3 regions of the Pristimantibacillus sp. Z349TD_6 genome follow, and region 1 is predicted to be linked to each of the others. Evidence: riboswitches for the same ligand, from Rfam matches in the RefSeq annotation. Region 1 holds a riboswitch; each other region holds the start of a gene.
What was found. A riboswitch is a leader RNA that binds a small molecule or an ion and turns the genes downstream of it on or off. The one in region 1 is predicted to bind thiamine pyrophosphate.

Region 1 (8,033 bases):
GCTTCTTCACTTTTATCAACCCGATGAACTCGAAGTCATTAACGATTTGTGATGTTTCTTCGAATAACTCCCTGCTTGCACATTCCCTCGGTGTTTCCCCTTCCTCTCTTCCCCCTGCGGGCACTTCCCATTGTTGTCTCCACTTGTTAAAACAAATAAGAAATCGCTCGTCACAATTGATTACCGCGTATGAACCCGCCAAAAGTACATCCTCGCTGAGGTCATCCTCTTTCATAGGCAGGCATGCCAATAGCTCAAAACCATCTTTATTGGACGTTATACTCAACATTATCTCTCCTTCCATCATTAACTTACCTTCGATTACTCCACTTTATAAGAGATTTATGGAATTCGTGTAGCTCTAACTTAACGTAGTACTCGCAATAACAACTTTATTTAGTCATCATTTTCAGTTCAATCAGACCGACCTAACAATACAAAAAGACTGCCCCTCGGCAGCCTTCATATAGAAATACAATTAATTCGCAGCATCCATTTGCTTATGTATGATGATGATTTACTATAAATCTTCAAAGCCGACCGCTATAAAAATACCCGCACTAACGACTGTAATATGAACAATAGAAAATAAAACATGTACAGAAACTACATTCAAATCTTTTCTTGTCAGCTGGGGACTCGTTCTTAACTTATATATGGAAAAGCCAATTAGTCCCGTTATGAATAATGATTGAGCCAACCATCTTGAAACGGTTAAAAAAGCTGGAGTATTATTAACGATCGGGTTTAAAAACCATCGAAATGGATCAAATAACATTGCCGAAAGAATCATAGCCCATGCCAACAAATGAATCGGCAAAGCAGTTAAAATATGGTTTCGAATAGCTGCTCTCCTCCTATTTTCAATCAGATATCATAGAGACGTGACAATTTAGAACAATGTTGCTTTGCTAACGGACATCAGGTACTCTATTTGCTACATTTTCACCCTTTTTTGCGAACTAACGGACATAGAGGACCTTATTCAGCTTCAAAAGTCATAATTTTACTTCATTTCACATCCATAACGTATCCTATGTCCGTTTGCAAAACTCGTACCATTGATTCTAAAAAAACCGCAAAAGGCTGCCTTGTTGGCGAACTTTTTACGGCTTTAGGTGATCGTGCCTCGCTGGATAAAGTTGATTTATTCTTATTTCTGCTCCATAGCTTTAAACTGTTTAATTAAACCTTCGATATCAATTCCGTTTATAGTTAAACCAGAAATATCGCAGTTGTCCAACTTAGCGTTCTTTAAATTACAATCCGTAAACACGCTTTGATGTAGATTACAATTGGTTAATTGCACAGGTGTTCTGTTGAATTCAACATCAGGCTGATTTGGATTGCCGAATCCAATGTTGCGAAAATGGGCTCCGCCCCACTGTGCACCGTCAATAACAAACTCACTCAAATTAGCATCGGAGATATGTAATCCCGTTACATTCACATCATTCATATTCATACCGCTAAGATTACAACAGTTAAACGTGACCTGCTCCGCACAAACATTTTTGAAGCTGGAAGCTGTAACATCTGAATTAACGATTGTCAGGATCTCTTTTTCATTTTCTAATTTCATATTTTACCCTCCAAATTATCGTTTGAATTCTATTCTAGTTTAAAACAGCAGCTGATTTCTGTCCAAAATAATATTCACAATATCATGTACTTAAATAAATGACATATAGTAGATTTTATTATTGCACGGCAGATTCTTCAATCAAAAAAAGTACCCCTCGTTCCTCAGTGGCTTGCAAACTAGCCTCAACACCATTTGGAAGTACAATCATAGGGTCCGTGTGGCCAAAATCCGCATCATATATGATCGGAAAATCGTATCCTCTCGTTGCATTCTGCAGCAGCTCTTGCAATGAATCTTCTTCATTAAATCCTACATTCGAGTGGAATCTTCCAATAATCAGACCGGAAATTTGATCAAAGATACCCATCTGGCGAATTTGTGTAACATATCTATCAATTGTACTTGGCTGCTCACTCTCGTCGTCTTCTAGACACAAAATTTTGCCCTCGAAGCTTGGTAAATAGGGTGTACCCGCCAGCAGGAGAAGTGTACCCATATTCGCAGCTAGTATAGGCCCTCTTGCATGCCCTGGCTTTAAAATCTTCATGCCTGTATTAGGGACGGTCGCTCTTGGGCGTGAATCGTCAATGTCCCAGCTTAAATGTTCCTCTGTCCAATGATCGCTGGAGTCAATCTTTCCAATTGGTGTATCCTTCATTAAGGTTCTCACAAAGGAATGGTATGTAAAATCAATAAGTCCGCCAAATTCTCCGAATTGCGGCATAATAGCGGGTCCCATAAATGTAATAAGATTTGTTTTCGCATGTATGCCTGCTAGAAGTGCAGTGATATCGCTATACCCCATTATAATTTTCGGATGGCTGCTAATAAGCGAATAATCTAATTCTTCAAGCAGCTGATGTGAATTGTATCCGCCTATTGTAGCGATAATTGCTTTTACATCAGGGTCACGAATCATATGATGAAAATCATCCAAACGATTATTTAGGCTGCCAGCCGTGTGACCAGTCCTCTTCCTGCTATGCTGTCCTGTAATTACTTTAAATCCCATATTTTCTAAAGCAGCTATTCCACGATTCAATCTGTTTGGGCAATAAAATGCAACCGGCGAGGATGGTGAAACAATTCCAATGGTATCTCCGGGTTTTAGTTTATCGGGTTTCAATTGTGAGGATGTCAAGGAATAACCCTCCTTATCATTCTTTTAAAATAAATATATACAAATATTTGTAAGTTCTCAATCACTCTTACAATAAAAAAAAGCTGCCATTGCGGCAGCCATTCACTCGAACTCATTACTCACACGCACTAGGATTGTAGATTCCTCATCCTATTTCGAGTCTTCACACCACTGCTCTTAAATGGACTTCATCCGATTATTCCTTGGATTATGCTCTAATTCTGCAAGTCCCAGCTTCTCCATTAATGGTGGAAGATACATTCCGAATCTGCCGCGCAGCCCTTTTTTCAATCCATACCAGCCGCCAATCGGGTTTTCAGACGAGCGTCCCCATGCTTCAACGGTACCCTCTTTTGCAGGCTTCTGCTCATCGGCGCTGCCAAGCTCAATCCAGTCACCATGTTGTTTGAGCATCGCGCTTAAGTCTTCGATGCAGCGGAAATCATAATGCAAGACCGTCTTCCCAACTGTGCATACTAAAATTTGTTTACCGTCCTTTTCATCCTTATACATTTCATATTCAGATGTCTGAGGGGGTGTTTTTAATTTCCATGGGTTTTCTTTTGTACCTTCTGTAAACGTCATATGTATTCGCTCCTTTTGTAATCCACTCTTATTATGTACTTTATCTTTCAGATATCCTTCAGAAGTTACTACATTCGATAAAAAAATTACTTTTCCTTTATGACGCAGTAGCACAGCAGCCGCTCGATGAGTTCAGTTTTACTTCTAACGGACATAGAAGCCCTTATTTTCAAATTTAAAGGCCAAATTAGCTTCTAACGGACATAGAGTCCGTTATTTGGCAGAAATCGCAGTCAATTATAGCGATTCGAGCTAAATAACGGCCTTTATGTCCGCAACTACGGCCAATAGAAGGAAATAAAGCAAATAAGGCATCTGATGTCCGCTATTATCAAAAACAACTTCCGCTTACGAAAGAATCTCCCACTTCGCCCATATTTCTTGCGGATTCAATTCGTATATATCATTTTCTCTAAACATTAATTGGTGCATAATGAACTCTCTGCGAATGGTCGCGAAGTCGTCATGATAACCTTTGATAAACGCGTTAATTTCCTTCTCTGTATACTGTTTCCCTCTCGTCAAATGAGAAACCATATGCTGAAGCACGATCAACTTTTTCTTATGCTGAGCCGGCATATGCTTAAGCTTACCCTCAGCAGTAAAAAAGTTGCGGATGACTGAATCCTTCAGTTTCTTATTGCTATCCTCCATGTTGTCCACTCCTTTCTCTGTACCTGCATTACGGTAAATGAGCTCCGCCGCCGCATTAGCGTTACTCTTAATAAAATAATGGTTCAGCGAAAAATAAATCGTATTTTTCTCTCTGCGTTCATTAATTAAGCTGGCCTCTCTTAATTTGGTTGCATGATGCGTAATCGTAGCAGGCGTCACGCCTAATTTCTCTGCCAGCACCTGCCCATTAAGCTCACCTTCAGCCAGCATAATCAACATTTTAATTCTCGTCGGATCGGATAATGCCTTATGATAGGCTACCACCTTATCTAATTGCACCGTTCGCCACCTCTTCCTCCATCAAACAAATTTAACTTATGTCTAATTAGATGTTTATCTAATCAGATAATAATACGCCACCTATTATTTGTCAAACATAATAATCTCGAAAATACATATAGTCAGCTTGGCGCATAAAAAAAAGCTGACAGGTCTCTGCCTGCCAGCATAAAATAAACTCCTCTTACTCAACTACGATGCATCGTTAATTTTCCGAATACAAATTGTCATCATCCGCAATGCTCTGAATGTCCTCCGAGCTTATGCTGAAATAGCCATAGCCCTCAGCCTGCTGTTTCTTTAACGCTTTTTCTTTAAAAAACTTGGGGCTGCCCTCGCCTGCATCCTCATCATAAACGAGCAGAATACCGTCCGTTTTCCGAAACAGCAGCTCGTCCCTAGCCGTAAACTGCCAAATGCCATTATAGGGCTGGTTGCTGACCGAAGCGTAATAATCGACCCCTTTTAAAACCTGCTGATAAAACTCCTTTTTATCATCCTTCCATTTCTCTTCCGGATTGCTGTATGCCGAAATAATTGAAAGTCTCAAATGAGGATAAATTTCCTTCAGCGCAATAACGACCTCGCACGCCCACAAATCCACGCCATATTGACCCGGGGTAATCACCCACTCAAGCCCATCTTCTATAAGCGGAACCAGCTTGCCTGTCAGCGCTTTTTTTATATAAACAATGCCCTCATGCTTCTGGCTAAAAATATTAAGCTCATGCGCTCGGTAGCCCGTTACGAGTAAATTTTTCATTTGTCCAACGCCTTTTCGGATAATTATGGTTTACATCTATCCAGTGTATGCTATAGTAGAAAAAATACAAATTGCATATAAACCTATTTATTTCACTAGGGGAGCCTAACGGCTGAGATGGAGCAACTGCTCCGGACCCTTGGAACCTGATCTGGATCATTCCAGCGGAGGGAAGTGGAGCAGCAAAGCATTCATTCATGCGCGCAAGCCTTGTGTGATCGTTAGACCCGCTCATTTCCCCTCGGAAATGGGTGGGTCTTTATTTGTTTACGGAGGGATGCGTATTACAGCCATAATCTCACTTCACCAAGTAAGCTACACCTACGACAAGCTTGCTGAAACATCTATACTGTCTAATCTTTCGCTTCAAGCCCATTCTGGTGAGTTTGTCTCTATCATCGGTGCTAGCGGCTCAGGCAAAAGCACTCTCTTTAAGCTCATGGCCGGATTGCTTCAGCCTAGCCTAGGCGAAATTAGGCTGCGTGGCAAGCCTGCACCCAATCGTCTCGGCAAGATTGCTTATATGCCGCAAAAGGATTTTCTTCTGCCATGGAGAACAATACTCGGCAATTGTCAGCTTCCACTTGAGCTGACATGCAGCAATCCCCATTATACCACGATCCAAATCATGGAGCTGCTAGAGCGCTTCGGACTAGCAGGCTATGAACAAGCTTACCCTGACGAGTTGTCAGGCGGCATGCGACAGCGGGCAGCTTTTCTGCGCACGCTAGTAACCGGACAAGAGCTGCTGCTGCTGGACGAACCGTTTGGCGCGCTTGACGCCATGACCAAACGCGGCATGCATAAGTGGCTGCTTGAGCTGTGGAGCGACCTTGGAAAAACTGTCCTCTTTATCACACATGATCTTGAGGAAGCGATATTGCTGAGCGATCGCATTTATTTATTGCCAAGTGCAGCTAACGAGGCGCAAGGGATGCAGGAAATAGTCGTTCCTTTGCCGAGACCAAGACACTATGAGCAAAATTATGAACCCGACTTCATCAAGCTGCGGCAAGATTTGGAGCGAAGACTGCATGCGCAAACCTCTAATTAACCAGTGGCTGAGCCATTACGGTCTTTTCATACTGCTGCTCGTTAGCTTGTTGTTCATTTGGCAATGGGTCGCACAGCTCGGACTGGTTCCGTCCTACATACTGCCGTCACCTAGCTCAATAGCTCAGGCATTAATCGAAGACGGCCATCTGCTGCTTGGCAAACATCTGCTGGCTACGCTTAAAGAAGTGTCCCTCGGTTTTCTATTGTCGATTGTTATTGGGACTGCGCTCGCAGCAGGCATGCACACTTTCCGAATACTGGAGAAGGCGCTGTACCCGTTTGTCGTCATCAGTCAGACCATCCCGCTTATCGCTCTGTCGCCAATTTTCATTATGTGGTTTGGCTATACGATTTGGAGCAAGGTCGCTGTTGTTTTTTTGACTGCTTTTTTCCCTATCGTTGTGAGCACCTATGACGGACTTAAGAAAAGCGGTAGCGAATATGAAGAGCTGCTGCTCACAATGGGAGCAACACGCTGGGGTATTTTCCGGAAAATACAAGTCCCCATCGCCCTACCGTCCTTTTTCTCAGGACTTAAGCTGTCGATCGTTTATTGCGTTGTCGGCGCCACCATCGGTGAATGGCTTGGAGGCAGTGAAGGCCTAGGCTACTATAGCCGCCGAATGTCCAGCAATTTGAACGCAGATTCCATGTTTGCATCTGTTTTCCTGCTATCCCTCATTGGCATCTTATTATTTGCTGCCATTGTCCTTTTGGAGAAATCAATACTAAAGAGAAAGAGGTTCAATACATGATCATCAACGCAAAAATGAAATGGATAATGCCAATGCTTGCTTCTCTGCTGCTTGTGCTTAACGGGTGCAGCAGCAACGCTGTCCCAACTGAAAACAAACCCGAGGACACTTCGGCTAAACAAAATCCTCAGACTATTAGCATTATGCTCGACTGGTATCCAAATGCGGTGCATTCCTTCCTCTATGCGGCTCAAACAAACGGTTATTTTGCGAAGCATGGTTTAGAGGTTAACATTCAAATGCCCGCGGATACGAATGACGCGTTGAAGCTAGTGGCTGCCGGCAAGGTTGATTTGGCGCTCAGCTACCAGCCACAGGTATTGATGGCTCGCGGCGAGGATATTCCTGTTAAATCCATTGCAGCAATCGTCAGGCATCCGCTTAATCATCTAATGGTACCAGCAGGCGGAAGCGCCAAATCACCCAAGGACCTTGTTAGTAAAAAGGTGGGCTTCTCCTCCATCCCTCTCTATGAAGCAATGATGCGCACTATGATTAAGCATGATGGCGGCGACCCGCAAAATGTCGAAATGATTGACGTTGGTTTTTCCTTTATTCCAGCTATAGCAACCAACAAGGTCGATGCGATCATCGGCGGATTTATTAATCATGAGCAATTGCTGCTTGCCAAGGAAGGGCATCCCATGACGGCGATAAACCCAACTGATTTTGGCGTGCCGGATTATTACGAGCTTGTGCTTGTAGCAAGTGAGCAAGGACTGGCCGAGAAGCAGGCGTTGTTCAAAAGCTTCATTGCAGCCATTACGGAGGGTCAACAATTTGTAGCTGAAAATAAACAAAAATCGTTGTCGATTTTAGTTGAGCATGAGAACCAGACCTCCCCTCTCGATCAAGAAATCGAGACAAAAAGCTTGGACATTCTTCTGCCTCTCATGGATGCAGGGAAGCAATCATTTGGATATCAGGAGACTGCTTCTTGGTCAAATGTAAGGGATTGGCTCGTCGATAACGACTTGCTGCCAGACAAAATAAAGGCTGAGGATGCTTTTTCAAACTTGTAAATTTTGAAGGAGATGCACGGATGAGAAGATATCAAGCACTTACGATTGCAGGCTCGGACTCCGGCGGCGGCGCAGGTATTCAAGCTGATCTAAAAACATTTCAAGAGCTCGGCACCTATGGCATGTCGGTTATTACCGCAGTGACTGCGCAGAATACGCTTGGCGTTCAGGG
Region 2 (8,033 bases), 1.5 Mb from region 1:
TCCTCCATAATAAGAACGTTTGTTCTTATTATATACAGAACGCACGTTCTTATACTAGAGGTTATTTGTGGTTATTATTGACAAGGTTTGGTTGGGAACAGCTTCGCAGTCCGATTAGGCGTTCGAATAGCTATACGCGGAGCAGCACGAAAACCAATCTCAAATAGGACAGTACATATTTACATCCATAATGCGCCAAAATAGAAGCAACATGGAAACGAAGGGTGCCGTTATGAACAAACAAAACACAGGTAGGCTAACGCCGTTTAGTCCGTCGCTGCATGCGAATGTCAAAACCATTCGCGATTGCTTCGGCAACAGCACGGATATCGTAATCCGAATGTTTCGCAGCGATGCGGCTCCAGAACGTGAGATTGCCATTATTTATGTGGATGGAATCGTGAACTCGCAAATCATTAATGAGAGTGTCATGGAACCGTTAATGTCAATGAGGCTGCCGCAGCATGCTCATGTGAAGGGAAGCAAGCTGCTGGAAGCGCTTCGCAGCTGCGTCGTTTCAATCGGCTCGGTGCAGAGTGTGAACACACTAGAGTATGCACTCCAATATATGACGGACGGATTATGTGTCATTATGGCGGATGGCAGCGCGGAAGCGCTGACGGCGGATGTGAACGGCGGCGAACAGCGCAGTGTTACGATTCCTCAGACTCAGACCGTGATTCGGGGTCCGCAGCATGCCTTTGTAGAAAACATTCAAACGAACATCAGCTTGGTCAGGCGCATCATACGTTCCTCTGACCTTCATGTGCAAGTGCACAAGATCGGTCAGCAAACGCATACGAATGTAGCCGTTATGTATTTGCACGGTATAGCAGACGAAGGGATCGTGAAGGAGGTTTACCGCAGGCTGGCGGCCATTGACATTGACGGTGTGCTGGAGAGCGGATACGTGGAAGAGTTTATTCAAGATGATACGTTCACGCTGTTTCCAACGCTTTCAAATACAGAGAGGCCGGACTCAGTGGCAGCAGCGCTGCTGGAGGGAAGAGTAGCGGTAATGATAGACGGCTCACCTATGGTCTTAATGGCCCCGACTACATTTTTTTCGTTTTTTCAATCGCCAGAGGATTATTATCAACGATATGATATTGCATCCTTCGTTCGTCTCATCCGTTACGGTTCATATATTGTGTCCATTCTGCTGCCTGCCTTGTATATCGCAGTTACAACCTTTCATCAGGAGATGCTTCCGACAACGCTGCTCATTAGTCTAGCGGCGCAGCGAGAGGGGATTCCGTTCCCTGGACTGGTTGAGGCGCTGTTGATGGAGGTCACTTTCGAGGTGCTGCGAGAAGCAGGATTACGAATGCCGCGGGCGATTGGGCCCGCCATATCTATCGTGGGCGCTCTCGTACTCGGCCAGTCGGCTGTTCAGGCGGGCATCGTGTCAGCGGGTATGGTGATCATCGTATCCTTTACGGCGATTTCCAATTTTGTAATGCCGGAATTCAACATGGCGGCCACATCTCGCATTATTCGTTTTATCTTTATGATTATGGCCGGTATTTTTGGGTTTTTCGGCATTTTCATTTCTGTATTGTTTATGCTGATCCATTTGGTATCGCTGCGCTCGTTCGGAGTGCCATATATGTCTCCGCTGGCACCAGGACCTACAAAGCAAGGACCATGGCGAGACGTGTTCGTCAGGCTGCCATGGTGGGCGGTCGTGCTTCGACCTCTAGATTTGAATCTGCGCAATCCAAGACGGCGGCCGAACGGAAAAAAACCGCCGGCACAGCGTCATTCCGATAAGGCGTAATGAAAGGGGGAACCTGCCATGAAAAAATGGAGGCTGCTGCTGCCGATGCTCATTTGTTTGCTGGCAACGGGCTGCTGGAATCGCATAGAGCTGAATGATATTGCGATTGTTTCTGCTACCGGCGTTGACTGGAAGGATGGGAAATGGGTGTTGTCGTATCAAGTGGTCATACCGGAAGCCATTTCCAGTCAAAGCGCGAGCAACAGCACAGCGGCAGTCCATGTTTTTTCCACGCAAGGGGAAAGCTTCAGAAGCGCGGTCAGCAAAGCAAGCCAGGAGACGTCGCGGCGCCTCTATTTCGCACATAATCAAATTGTCATTATCGGTCAGGCTGCAGCGCGCAAAGGACTGGGACCACTCCTAGACACGTATTTGCGCAATCATGACTCCCGCGAGACGGTGAGCGTTTTCTTGTCGAAGGGCAGCGCGCGCCGGATGCTCGAGCAATTGATTCCACTTGAGAAAATTCCAGGCGCAGCCATTCAGCGCATGATCAATAATGAAGAGATGAACAGCTCTGCCTTCCGTCAAATGACCATTCATAAAGTACTGCTGGATTTGCTGGGAACGACAAAGGCCACTGGCATACCCGGTTTAATTGTGTCCGGTACGAAAGAAAGTGTGGACAATGCAGGGCAGCTTGCGTACACCAGTACACCTTCAAAGGTCAGATTGTTTGAACTGGGCCTTATTGAAGGGGACAAGCTGGTAGGCTGGATCAACAATGAAGAAAGCCAAGGCGTGATGTGGCTCGCAAATCAAGTGAAAAAAACGACGGTTTCATTCGCATGCTCAGCGGACAAGAACGAGCCCAAAAACTCAACTATTCGCATTACGCATTCGGATACAACGCAGACTCCTAAATCTTCAAAAGGCAATTGGCTGATGGATTTGAGCGTAAAGGCGACTGGAACGCTGATGGAGTACAATTGCGAGGGTGATCTCATGAATCCGAAAGAAATAGAGAAAATACAAAAACGGATTGAGGGCGAGATTGCCGCTATTATGCAAAAAGGATGGAACGCTGTCAGCAAGCATAAAGCCGATGTAATCGGCTTCGGAACGATCATTCACAATAAATATCCAAAGCAATGGTTAAAAACGTCGGGCAGCTGGTCGGAGCAGTTTTCGAACATCGAAGTAAAGATGAAAGTTAAGGTGAATTTGAATTCAACTGGCCTTAGCGGAAGTGGATTTAAGAAGGCGCAGGAAAAGGACCATCAATAACATAAGCAGAAAGGAGACCCTATGCAGCAGATTGGCAAAAACCAGCTTTCGATTTTGATCATCGTTTTTTTGATAGGCAGCACCCCTTTGTTCGAGCTCGGCATACAGGCGAAGCAGGATGCTTGGCTGGCGATGACGCTTGCTGCGATTGCTGGTCTGCTGCTTATCGTTATGTACGTTCAGGTGCAGAAGCGCTCCCCAAATTCGGAGCTTGCTGAGCTATATGTTATACACTTCGGAAAATGGATCGGCGGCTTTGTAGGCATACTTCACGCGTTATGGTTTGCTTATGAATCGATGCGCAACGTACGGGACGTCGGAGAGCTTACGATGACGGCGCTGCTCACCTTTACGCCGAAATGGATTGTTATGCTGCTGATTATCAGCGCTGCAGCGTATACCGTCAGCAAGGGAGTGGAAGTATTTGTCCGTGTCGTGCAGCTTCTATTTCCGATTGCAGCGCTCAGCTATGCTTTTATTATTTTACTCCTGTTTGTTGCCAGGTTGCCCAAAATAGCACATTTGCTTCCCGTTTTTGAACACGGGATTGGGCCTGTCGTGAAGGCGGCCTTTCCAGATTTATTATCTTTTCCATTTGGACAAATGGTTATTTTTTTCGTTTTTTGGAAGCACGTGAGCGAGAAGAAAGGAATTGGGCCAGTCACTTACAAGGCTTATATTGGCGTGTCCTTATTTCTAATCCTAATGAATATCATTACGCTATGCGTATTAGGGCCAGAGCTGTCCTCGCTTACAGCACTGCCGCTGCTTGAGGTTGTACAGTTAATTAGGCTTGCTAATATATTGGAGAGGCTTGATGTGCTTGTAACCTTGCTTCTGTTCATCGGTCTATATGTCAAAATGACTGCGCTATACATGGCATCGGTATTCATGTTCAATATGATCACTGGTATTGCCTACCGATATTGTGTGCTGCCTATTGGTCTCATTATTTATGGGGCATCGTTTATTGAAGCCAATAATACTTCCCATATTTGGATTGGACTCGATGTTACGCTGAAGATTGCGCCGTTGTTCCAAATTGTGCTGCCGCTGCTTATGCTAGCCGTTGGAATACGCAAGAAATACAAAAAGGCTGCATGATTGAAAGTTGTGCGCAGTGCTCACCCAAGCGGATAGGCTGACATATTTTATGGGTAAGTGAGCCGTTTATGCTTGCTTGAGGAGGATACGCGTGAGCGATGCCAATAGCTGCATGACAAGCATTATTCTCGTTACCTACAATAAGCTTGAATACACGAAACAATGTGTGGAAAGTATTCGGAGACATACGCAGAGAGGCAGCTATGAGCTGATTATTGTAGATAATGGTTCGACGGATGATACGGTAAAATGGGCTAAAACCGAGAGCGATATCATCGTAATCGACAATGGCTGCAATGCTGGTTTTCCTAAGGGCTGCAACCAAGGATTGGCCGCGGCCTCGGGCGATCTTCTGCTGCTGCTAAATAACGATACAATCGTAACGCCAAGCTGGCTTGACGGTCTCAAGCGCTGCTTATTTAGTGATGAACGAATTGGGGCAGTCAGCCCCGTTACGAATTCGGCTTCCTACTGGACGACGATCCCGGTCGACTATACGACGATAGATGAAATGGAGCTATTTGCTTCTGCACTGCATGCCAACCCTGACAGAACAAAATGGGAGGAGCGCGTGAAGCTGGTCGGCTACTGCCTTCTGCTGCGGAGAGAGGCATGGGAGAAAACGGGATCGCTCGACGAGATTTTCGGAATCGGCAACTTTGAAGATGATGATTATAGCCTGCGGCTCCGGCTGGCGGGATATAAGCTAATGCTGTGCGGCGATACGTTTATACATCATTACGGGAGCATCTCCTTTAGCTCGGAGCCAGAACAATATGTACAAAACTTCAGAAAAAATGCTATAGTTTTTATGTCCAAATGGGGCTTTGACCCTGGTGATGCAACGTATATACGAATGGATTTCAGCACCGTAATTGAGCGGGAATCGCATGAGTACAGGCGCGAGAATTGCTCGATTATGGAAATAGGCTGCGGGTGCGGAGCTACGATTTTGCATATGAAAAAGCAATTCCCATCCGCAATATGGTACGGAGTTGAGCGTAACGAGCTGGCTGCTAGAGTAGCAGAAGCTTCGGGAATTACCGTATTCCGCTCGAATGATCCGAAGGATTGGAGGCTGCCTGCTGAAGGTCTTGACGGCATCGTAATCGGAGATGCTCATGCTTACGGGACACCGCAAGCCATGAAAAGTCTAGTTCGTCTTCTAAAGCCTGGGGGCTGGCTAGTCGGGTGCTTTGCCAATCGCTATTATTTCGACAATATTCGGCAATATTTAAATCCAGCTAATGCACAAGCACAGCATCAAGCGGCATCACAGTACTCCGCAGAACAAGTTAGCCAGCTTTATCTGCAGGCCGGTTTTATCTATGTGAAGATTACACGTGCGGATAATAAAGCGCAGGAGCAGCTTGAATACATCCATCTGCTAGAGCAGCTAACGTCTGAAGAGATGTCAAAAGAGCTGACAGCCGCTTATTTGCTCGTATATGGACGCCTTGCTCCTGCAGCAGAGACCAAAGAAAAGGCAGACTTTGAAAGTTCGCAGGCTGCTGAAGAAGCAAAGGTTGAATGGCGGGATGAGCATGTGGATCTAGGACAATAACAGATGGTGCAGGAGCTGCATGTTCTGGCTGCCGTATGTAGTAAGAGGATTAGTATCGTGGCTTGATGATAATCATTTTCAAAAAAAACTAGCATTAAATGCGGGTTTTGCTATACAATGAATGGTATTGACGAAACCGAATATGTTCCGGGGAGCTGGTTAGGCCGGCTGAGAGGGGATTTTCTATACAATTCCGACCCGTTAAACCTGATCTGGATAATGCCAGCGTAGGGACAGAAGCTCTGTTTAGCAAGCAGGCGAGATCAAATTGATCAAGCATTTGCTGTATAAACAGCTGCACAGCCAATGATATGGCGTCCTCCGGATTAGGGGGACGCTTTTTTTTGTTGCGATTAGAATGATGCAGCCATGGAACCGGATACTACGAGGAGTCGTCACCTATAAGAATCGAAGCATGGAGAGGGGAACAACATCATGAATCAGAAAAAAACAGGGCATTTGTCGTGGAAAATCGTGGCCGCGATGCTAGTGTTCGTATTGACGCTGGCAGGCTGCGGCGGTGGCGCTGGGAACAAGGGCGAACAGCCGAAAGAGCAAGAGGGAACAGCGGACAAGCCGCTAGAGAAGGTACAGGTTGTACTCGACTGGACACCAAATACGAATCATACCGGACTTTATGTAGCTAGAGATAAAGGTTTTTTTAAGGAGCAAGGCCTGGATGTTGAAATTATTCAACCAGGACAAAGCGGTGCCGATCAAATGGTCGCTTCGGGCAATGTGCAGTTTGGCGTAAGCTATCAGGAGTCAGTCACGATGGCGAGAATTGCCGGCGTGCCGCTCGTATCGATCGCCGCTGTCATTCAGCACAACACCTCAGGTTTTGCTTCTCCGCTAGCAAAGGGAATCGATTCACCTGAGAAATTTGAAGGGAAAACGTATGGCGGCTGGGGCGCTCCTGTTGAAGAGGCGGTCATTCAATCGCTTATGCAGGAGAAGGGCGCAGATGTGAGCAAAGTAAATATGATAAGCATCGGCGACGGCGACTTCTTTACGGCAGTGAAACGGGATATTGATTTTGCATGGATTTACTACGCATGGACTGGCGTGGAAGCAGAGCTGCGCGGCGAGAAGATCAATATGGTTTATTTAACAGACTACAGCGACAAACTGGATTATTATACGCCGGTAATCGTGACGAACGAAGATTTGATTAAGAATAAGCCGGAAACCGTCAAAGCGTTTACTGCTGCCGTATCCAAAGGCTATCAATACGCGATCAGCAATGCGGAGGATGCAGCAGAAATTTTAATAAAAGCTGAGCCGGATTTGAACGCTGAGCTTGTGCGCGCCAGCCAAAAATGGTTAAGCTCCAAATATCAAGATGACGCGCCGCGCTGGGGCGAACAGAAGTTGAGCGTATGGGAAAACTATGCGGCATGGATGTTTGAGCACAAGCTGCTGGAGAAGGAGCTTGAAGCAGAGAAGGCATTTACGAACGAGTTTTTACCACAATAAGCAATTCGAACATACGGAGGGCGGGAAAGCCCGCTCTCACATACAACAAAGAGAGAAGGAAATCCGATGGCTAATGCATTAGTAAGCATTCAAATTTTACCAACAACGCCAGGCGGCGAGAGCGTTATTCCCTACGTAGATCGTGCCATTGATATTATTAAAGCGGCAGGTGTTCCTTACCGAGTAGCACCGCTTGAAACGACGATGGAGGGTGAGCTGAGCCATCTGCTCAGCGTCGTGCAGTCGATGAGCGAGGCGATGGCGGAGATGGGCTGCCCGTCCGTTATTTCACAAATTAAAATTTACTATAATCCGGCAAACGGCGCTTCCATGGGCAGGCTGCTGGAGAAATATCCAGATGGGCAATAAGAAATCGATTTGGTCGAAAATATGGAAACCGGCAGCGCTGCTGATCGTGCTGATTGCCTGTTGGCAGGCAGCTGCATCGCTTGGATTATTTCAACAATGGCTCATTCCTTCTCCGATATCAATCGTGAAGGGAGCTATCGCTATTTGGCCGAGGTTGATGATGCATACGGGAGCAACAGTGCAGCTGACACTTATCGGCTTTTTAGGAGGATCGGCGGTGGGCTTATTGCTCGCCGCTTTGCTGCATTTAATTCCCGGCGTTCGATCGGCGGTATATCCACTGCTCGTGCTATCGCAAAACGTACCCATCATAGCGATTGCTCCAATTTTGACGATGCTGCTAGGCTATGGCATGCTGCCAAAGGCGCTGCTGGTCATCATGGTATGTTTTTTCCCCATCACGGTTGCCATGCTGAGCGGGCTTATGAATACCGATGCACAGCTTCGCAACTATTTGCAAATGATCGGTATTCGCAAATGGCAGCTGTTTTGGAAACTAGAGCTTCCTCATGC
Region 3 (8,033 bases), 610 kb from region 1:
CGAGAACGCCAATGGGATGGTAGACGATCTCATGTTTCAGGCACAATCGTTATATCAAAACTTCCCTCCTGACGCCATTGAAACGTTAGAGAAGTGGCTAATGGAGCTAACGAGTACATTAACGAAAATGGTGGGTACGTTATCGAACACCGTTATCGCATTCGCCTCAAGCATCCCGGGCATGTTCATCTTCTTTATCGTCTTCTTGGTAGCGGTATACATGATGAGCTTCAGTCTAAATACGATGAAGGCAACGGTGCTTTCGTTATTTGAAGAAAAATCGCAGCCCCAGGTCAATGATGTGCTGAACAATCTCAAGAAGTCGATTTTTGGTTTCCTGCGTTCGCAGTTTATTTTGAGTGCACTCACCTACATCATTTCGTTGATCGGTTTGCTCATCCTTAATGTCAAATATCCGCTTGCTATCGCGCTGCTTATTATCATTGTTGATATTATGCCGATTCTTGGAACAGGTTCTGTACTTGTGCCATGGGGAAGCTATTTGCTGCTGACGGGCAATGTTTTTGTTGGGGTAGGGCTAATTATTCTATTTCTAGTGATTACCGTATTCCGCCGCATCGTTGAGCCTAAAATTCTCGGTGATTCTGTAGGGATCGGCTCATTGTCAGCGCTTGTAAGTCTTTATGTCGGCTTCAAGCTCGTCGGTGTTATCGGTGTATTCATCGGACCGCTTGTCGTGATCATCTATATGGCAGCTCGAAGAGCTGGACTATTCCAAATGAAATTCAAGCTATAGCCTTGGAAAAGCCGTGCCAAAGCCGCTGCTAGATACGTATGATACTGCAAAAAAAGCAGATCATGCAGGAGGCATACGAATAGATGGCACCTATAAAAGTAGCAATTGTAACTCCAGGCTCCTTCCCGATTCCATCATCAGGAAGCAGCTCGGTTGAGCGAGTGGTAGAGAAATTTGCCCCGCTGCTTAAGCCTTACGCGGAACCTCGTATATTTGGAAGACTGAGCAAGCGATTGCCTCGTCAAGGACAATTTAACGGTGTTGTTTGTGAACGGTTTGCAGCGGGCAATAAGCTGAGATATATTCAAGAGGTAGGACATGCGGTTCACCGTTTTTCTCCTCATGTCATCGACGTTGAGAATCGTCCCCAATTTGTGCTAACGATGAAGCGTTTGAATCCAGGCAAACGAGTCTGGCTTTATTTGCATTCCTCCACCTTCATTTCACCCTCCTATATTTCTTCTGCAAACTTGCATAAGTGCTTGCAGGCAGCAGATAGAATCATCGTTAATAGCGAGTTTCTAAGGCGAATTGTAGTGTCGAAAGCGCCAGAGGTCGCTTCGAAGCTGCGAGTCATTTATCCTGGGGTAGATACGGCCAGGTTCCCTTCACAATATTCCTCCGAAGGAGCCGCTAAACGGGAGAGTTTAAGGCAAAAGAGAGGATTGAATGGTAAAAAAGTGGTGCTTTTTATAGGGAGGCTTATTCCGCTTAAGGGCGTTCATCATCTTCTCAATATCGTGCCGCAGCTTGCCAAAAGCCACCCGGAGCTCGTCGTTATCATCGTAGGGAGCCCATTTTATGGCTCGCATCGCAAAACGGCTTATGCGCGTAAACTTGAACAGCTTGGACGCAAATGTCCGGGTCATGTTCGTTTTGTGCCCTACGTGCCGCATTCGGAAGTGCCCAGCTGGATGCTCGTTGCTGATGTAGCGGTCGTTCCATCTGGACAGAGGGAGGCATTTGGGCTCGTTAATGTTGAGGCGATGTCCTGCGGCGTTCCGGTAGTCGCAACACGTGCAGGCGGAATGAAAGAAATTATCCGTAATGGCGAAACGGGCTATTTGGTCAATCAGCTTCATATCGAGCGAGAGTTGCGAGAAAAGCTGCATCTGCTGCTTCGCGATAAACAGCTCAGGCAGAAGCTGGGGCGCCGCAGCCGCGAGCGTGTGGAGCAGACATTCACATGGCGTCACACCGCTGATCGTTGGGTAAGGCTGCTGAAGGAAAGCGGACTGTAGCAGGCTGTATTTTTCCGCGGATAGGAAAATAGAGGGTTGACACCCTTCTTTACTAAACGGTATAGTCAAACAAGGAAATCCACTAGGGGCGCCGCAATGGCTGAGATAAAGCGAATCGCTTTGGTCCCTTTGAACCTGATCTGGGTTATGCCAGCGTAGGAAAGTGGGATTGTGCGTTTATGCTTTGCGCGTGAAAGCTCTGCTGGTATCTGCTGAAGCCTCAGCTTATGCGGCATGACTTTATCTGCTTAGGGGAAACCCTTGCAAGATAACACTCGCATGACGACACTCTTCGACCGCTCCTTTGCTGGAGCGGTTTTTTTGTTTGGCGCCAGTGAATCGATAAAGCTTTGTGGCCGCCATGCACGCTCCAGCGATTGCAGCTCTTGTAGCAGCCTAGCTACTTGTATAGCAGCGGTGTTTTAAACTTTCTCATATGCTTGCGTATGCCTCCAGGAGGAATTCTATTATTCCATTAGGAGGTTTTTGTTATGTCTATTTTTTCTACTCCGCTTCCGGGCAGCCGCAAGGTGTACGTCGAGGGCTCAAAGGGAAACATCCGTGTTCCGATGAGAGAAATTGCACTTGAAGCTAGTACTGGCAGAAATGGTGAAGAGCTGCCGAATGAACCTGTAAGAGTTTATGATGCAAGCGGTCCTTATACCGATGAAACGTATGAGGCAGATGTTCGGCGCGGTTTGCCCGGTATTCGCAGCGAATGGATCTTGGAGCGTAGTGATGTAGAGCCCTATGAGGGCAGAGAAATCAAACCGGAGGATAACGGATTTATTTCGGCTGAAAAAGCAGAGCAGCGAGGCGCGGAACGATTCCCGGGTTTAACGAGGAAACCGCTTCGTGCCAAAACAGGGCAAAATGTTACGCAGCTTCATTACGCTCGCAAAGGGATCATTACTTCTGAGATGGAATACATCGCTATTCGTGAAGGGATGAGTGCAGAATTTGTACGCAGCGAGATCGCGGCCGGCCGTGCCATTATTCCGACGAACATCAACCATCCTGAAAGTGAGCCGATGATTATTGGGCGGCAGTTCCACGTTAAAATCAATGCTAATATCGGCAACTCTGCTGTAGCTTCTTCGATTGAAGAGGAAGTGGAGAAGATGACTTGGGCGACTCGCTGGGGAGCCGATACGATTATGGATTTGTCCACGGGGAAAAACATCCATACGACGCGGGAGTGGATCGTGCGGAATTCTCCAGTTCCAGTTGGCACAGTGCCCATTTATCAGGCGCTGGAGAAAGTGAACGGCAAAGCAGAAGACCTTTGCTGGGAAGTATTCCGCGATACGCTTATTGAACAAGCCGAGCAGGGCGTCGACTATTTTACGATTCATGCAGGTGTGCTGCTGCGCTACATACCACTCACGGCAAAGCGCGTTACGGGTATTGTCTCGCGAGGCGGATCAATTATGGCAGCTTGGTGCCTGGCACATCATAAGGAAAATTTCCTATATACGCATTTTGAAGACATTTGTGAAATTATGAAAGAATACGACGTATCATTCTCGCTCGGTGACGGCCTGAGACCCGGTTCTATTGCAGATGCCAATGACGCTGCTCAGTTTGCTGAGCTGGATACACTTGGTGAGCTAACGAAGATTGCATGGAAACATGATGTTCAAGTCATGATTGAAGGCCCTGGTCATGTGCCTATGCATTTGATTAAAGAAAATATGGATCGTCAGCTGGAAGTATGCGATGAAGCGCCTTTCTATACATTAGGACCGCTAACGACCGATATCGCGCCAGGCTATGATCATATTACTTCAGCAATTGGAGCTGCGATGATTGGATGGTTCGGCACGGCGATGCTTTGTTATGTAACACCGAAGGAGCACCTTGGCCTCCCGAATAAGGAGGATGTGAAGGAAGGCGTTATTACGTACAAAATCGCAGCTCATGCAGCTGACTTGGCGAAAGGGCACCGGGGAGCGAAGCTGCGTGATGATGCATTGTCCAAAGCTCGATTCGAGTTTCGTTGGCGGGATCAATTCCACCTGTCGCTTGATCCAGAGCGTGCGATGGCTTATCACGATGAGACGCTTCCTGCTGATGCAGCGAAATCTGCTCATTTCTGCTCCATGTGCGGGCCGAAGTTTTGCAGCATGCGAATCACCCAAGATATAAGAGAGTATGCCGCGCAAAACGATATGGAAACAACGGAAGCCATTGAAGCGGGAATGAAGGAAAAATCAGATGCATTCAAGGCGGCAGGGAGCAAGATTTATGGTTGATTCTGTTCTTGATGCTTTTGCCGATCGTTATTCGAGGCAAACGAGATTTGCTTTCATTGGAGAGGCAGGCCAGCGGAAGCTGGCCGATGCCTCGGTGCTTATCGTCGGTGTAGGCGCATTAGGCGCTTCGCTTGCGCAGCATATGGTAAGAGCCGGTGTCGGGGAAGTTAGGCTGGTAGACAGGGATTTTGTTGAGCCGAGCAACTTGCAGCGCCAAATGCTTTTTGACGAGGCGGACGCGCTGGCTGTGATGCCCAAAGCAGTGGCCGCTGCCAATCGGCTTCGCCAAATTAACAGCAGTGTAAACATTATGGCGACAGTAGCGGATGTGAATGCACAGAACATCGGATTTCTCGCCGGAGGAGTCGATCTCGTCCTTGATGGGATGGATAATGCAGCGACAAGGCTTCTGGTCAGCGACCAATGCTTTAGACAGCAAATCCCATTTGTTTATGGCGGAGTGGCTGGGGCGCAGGGCATGCAGGCAACATTAATTCCTGGAGAGACAGCTTGCTTGCGCTGCTTAATCGGAGCAGATGATATGGAACAGGAGGCCGATACTTGCGATACGGTGGGCGTACTCGCTCCAGCGGTTGAATGGATTGCATCTATGCAAGCAGCTGAGGCGATAAAATGGCTCACTGGCAATGATTCGGCGCTGCGTAAAACGTGGTTGAGCATTGATTTATGGTCATTTCGAATGCGGGAATCGGAGCTTCCGGCATTCAGTAACGAGTGTCCATTCTGTGGTCAAACGCCTGATGGAGCAACTGACGACAAGCGTTGTTTTGAAGCTGATAGAGCGGAAGACACTCAAATAAGCTCTACCGTATTATGCGGTAGGGATACGGTGCAGGTGACGTTAGGCAAGCCAATTGATTTAAAAGAGGTAGAGCAAACGTTGAGAGCGCTTGGCTGCACGCTCACCGTGAATCGGTATTTAGTGAAAGCGATGATTACAAGCGGAGAGCAGCTGATTCTCTTCCCAGATGGACGAGTGCTTGTGCAGGGCACAGCGGATGCAGAGAATGCAATTAATCTCGTTAAAACGTTCTTATGAAATGGAAAAAAATGATTTGTTTGATGAAAGGTTGTGTTTGAGAATGAGTAGACAAGGCTGGCGGAACTTCAAGCTCTACGCCATTACAGCGAAATCCAATCACCCTGGCAGATCAGTCGTTGAAGTGATGGAACAGGCGCTGATTGGCGGAGCCCAAATGGTTCAGCTTCGCAACAAAACGGGGACGAGGGAAGAGGTGCTTGAAGAGGCCAAAGCCCTTCGAATACTAACGCGAAAATATAAAGTGCCTCTTATCATTAATGATTATCCTGATATTGTTCTTGAGACGGATGCTGACGGTGTTCATTTGGGTCAGGATGATATGCCAATTTCCAAAGCAAGAGAATGGCTTGGTGCTGACCGCATCATTGGCATATCCACGCATAACCTGCAGCAAGCGCTAACTGCTGAGCAGGAAGGAGCCGATTATATCGGCGTTGGACCCGTGTATCCTACCGAAACAAAGCCGGGCCGTACGGCTGTTACTACAAGTTATGTCAGGGAAGCAGCGCATCATATAACCATACCGTTCGTGGCTATTGGCGGTATCACACTCGAAAATGTTAATGCCGTGTTAGCGTCGGGAGCGACACGGATATGCGCAGTTTCAGCCATTGTTGGCCATAATGACCCGGCCGGTGTTTGTCAGGCTTTCTTAAAGAAAATCGAAGCCCACCGTTCTGAATATGTTCTTCCAATTAAGACAGTGAAGATTAATGGACGCGAGGAGCAGACCAGCGCTAAAACAGTGGAAGAACTGGTCGTCCAGCTGGGACAACAACATAAAAAGCTCGTTATTGAGCTTAACGGTATGATCGTACAACGTGCAAGGTGGGCTGAAACTGAATTACTTGGCGGAAGCTCCATAGAACTTGTTCATTTTGTCGGAGGAGGCTGAATATTTTGGAAAATTGGGATCATGAAGATGTCCTTCTTATTGGAGGACATGCGCTGCGGTCGCGTTTTTTGTTCGGTACGGGGCGATTTCCAAGTCCTGCTGTACTGCAGCAAGCGCTTGAAGCGTCGGGTTCGGAGGTGATTACGTTCGCGGTTAGAAGGGTTAATCTAGAGAGTGTGGAGGATGATTCGGTACTTCAACACTTTGAAGATAGACAAATGCAATATTTGCCGAATACATCTGGTGCGAGAACAGCGGAGGAGGCTGTCCGAATCGCGCGCCTGGCGAGAGAAGCTGGGCTTGGCAACTGGATTAAGGTCGAAATCAGCGGAGACCATCGCACACTTTTGCCTGACCCTATAGAAACGCTGCGTGCTACGGAGCAGCTTGCGAACGAGGGTTTTATCGTTCTTCCTTATACATCCGATGACCCAATCCTATGCCGGAAATTAGAGGAAGCTGGAGCTTCAGCAATCATGCCAGGAGGATCGCCAATTGGATCCGGGCTCGGATTGCTCAATCCCTATAACCTCGGACTTATTGCGGAGCAGTCAAGCGTTCCAGTCATCATCGATGCGGGTATTGGATCAGCGAAGGATGCTGCGGAAGCGATGGAGCTAGGCGCGGACGGCATCTTGGCTAATACGCCAATCGCTAAGGCACAGGACCCGATTATGATGGCTCGCGCGTTTCGATTAGCGATTGAAGCAGGGCGACTGGCATGGATGGCTGGCCGCATACCGAAAAAACGGTATGCATCTGCAAGCAGCGATTGGGCAGGCTCATTATTTGAAACAGGAGCTAGTGCAGGAGGGGAACAATAATGCCCCAATCGGTAATTATACTTGGAGGCGGCATTATTGGTTTGTCTTGTGCCTTCGAGTCGGCGCGTAGAGGCATGAACGTAACACTCATTGAGCCAAGCGCGCTCGGAGGGCAAGCATCCGGCGCAGCGGCAGGAATGCTTGCTCCATTTTCAGAAAATACGGAGCAGCCCGATCCATTTTTTCAGCTGTGCCTAAACAGCCACCGCAGCTACCCGGCGTGGATTAAAGCGATCGAGGAACAATCCGGCATGTCGGCGGAGTGGGTGCAGAGCGGCAGCATTAACGTTTTTATGCATGAAGCAGACGTCTTGCCCATACAATCCAGATTGCAGTGGCAAAATGAATGGGGAGCCGAAGCTCAGCTTATTGATGCAGCTCAGCTTAGGAAGCTGGAGCCGATGCTTGCTCATTCGGCAATTGCTGGGATATTTACGCCAAAGGAGAGCCATGTGTACGCACCAAAGCTTGTTGCAGCGCTTGAAGAAGCTTGCCGGAGGTTAGGTGTCGTCATCTTATCCCATGCGGGTAAAATTGAAGAGGTTGCGGTTCATCATAGCGGGGGAGTGTCTGTCCGAGCAGAAACGATGATAAAGAAGGTTCATGCTGATCGGCTAGTCGTCTGCGCGGGCGCTTGGTCAGGTGAATATGAACGATGGTTCGGACTTTCTGTTCCGATCCATCCCATTCGGGGCCAAATCTGTTCTTACGAGCATCAAGAAACTGAAGTTCGCCATATGATCTTCTCCAGCCAAGCCTATTGGGTCGGAAAAAGAAATGCTCGGCTCGTATGCGGTGCTTCTGAAGATGTCGCGGGCTTTGAGACGAGTGTGACAGAACGAGGCATCGGCCGCTTAATTCGCAGCAGCAATCAGCTTTTTCCATTTCTTAAAGGCAAAGAAACCGCGCATCGGTGGGCAGGCTTGCGTCCCGCAACGCGAGATGGAATGCCAATGCTTGGGCAAGTAGAGGGAATGCCAGCCGTTATTATGGCCGCA

Region 2: it holds a riboswitch for thiamine pyrophosphate, as region 1 does, so the genes downstream of both, AC0VYE_RS15220 (ABC transporter substrate-binding protein) here and AC0VYE_RS22155 (ABC transporter ATP-binding protein) in region 1, are expected to answer to the same signal.
Region 3: it holds a riboswitch for thiamine pyrophosphate, as region 1 does, so the genes downstream of both, thiC (phosphomethylpyrimidine synthase ThiC) here and AC0VYE_RS22155 (ABC transporter ATP-binding protein) in region 1, are expected to answer to the same signal.

The regions. Positions count from the first base shown of each region.
Region 1 is NZ_CM149662.1:5,018,866-5,026,898, forward strand. It holds gene AC0VYE_RS22125 (NUDIX domain-containing protein) at 1-289, opposite strand, end outside; gene AC0VYE_RS22130 (pentapeptide repeat-containing protein) at 1,154-1,582, opposite strand; gene AC0VYE_RS22135 (S66 family peptidase) at 1,701-2,726, opposite strand; gene AC0VYE_RS22140 (DUF6855 family protein) at 2,904-3,311, opposite strand; gene AC0VYE_RS22145 (DUF2087 domain-containing protein) at 3,660-4,265, opposite strand; gene AC0VYE_RS22150 (SLOG family protein) at 4,471-5,028, opposite strand; TPP riboswitch at 5,116-5,218, shown strand; gene AC0VYE_RS22155 (ABC transporter ATP-binding protein) at 5,306-6,082, shown strand; gene AC0VYE_RS22160 (ABC transporter permease) at 6,063-6,839, shown strand; gene AC0VYE_RS22165 (ABC transporter substrate-binding protein) at 6,836-7,861, shown strand; gene thiD (bifunctional hydroxymethylpyrimidine kinase/phosphomethylpyrimidine kinase) at 7,882-8,033, shown strand, end outside.
Region 2 is NZ_CM149662.1:3,549,021-3,557,053, forward strand. It holds gene AC0VYE_RS15200 (spore germination protein) at 233-1,780, shown strand; gene AC0VYE_RS15205 (Ger(x)C family spore germination protein) at 1,799-3,007, shown strand; gene AC0VYE_RS15210 (GerAB/ArcD/ProY family transporter) at 3,029-4,111, shown strand; gene AC0VYE_RS15215 (glycosyltransferase) at 4,203-5,675, shown strand; TPP riboswitch at 5,814-5,926, shown strand; gene AC0VYE_RS15220 (ABC transporter substrate-binding protein) at 6,111-7,151, shown strand; gene AC0VYE_RS15225 (thiamine-binding protein) at 7,218-7,520, shown strand; gene AC0VYE_RS15230 (ABC transporter permease) at 7,510-8,033, shown strand, end outside.
Region 3 is NZ_CM149662.1:5,630,087-5,638,119, reverse strand. It holds gene ytvI (sporulation integral membrane protein YtvI) at 1-757, shown strand, start outside; gene AC0VYE_RS24605 (glycosyltransferase family 4 protein) at 841-1,998, shown strand; TPP riboswitch at 2,073-2,177, shown strand; gene thiC (phosphomethylpyrimidine synthase ThiC) at 2,490-4,253, shown strand; gene AC0VYE_RS24595 (ThiF family adenylyltransferase) at 4,246-5,313, shown strand; gene thiE (thiamine phosphate synthase) at 5,357-6,211, shown strand; gene AC0VYE_RS24585 (thiazole synthase) at 6,217-7,035, shown strand; gene thiO (glycine oxidase ThiO) at 7,035-8,033, shown strand, end outside.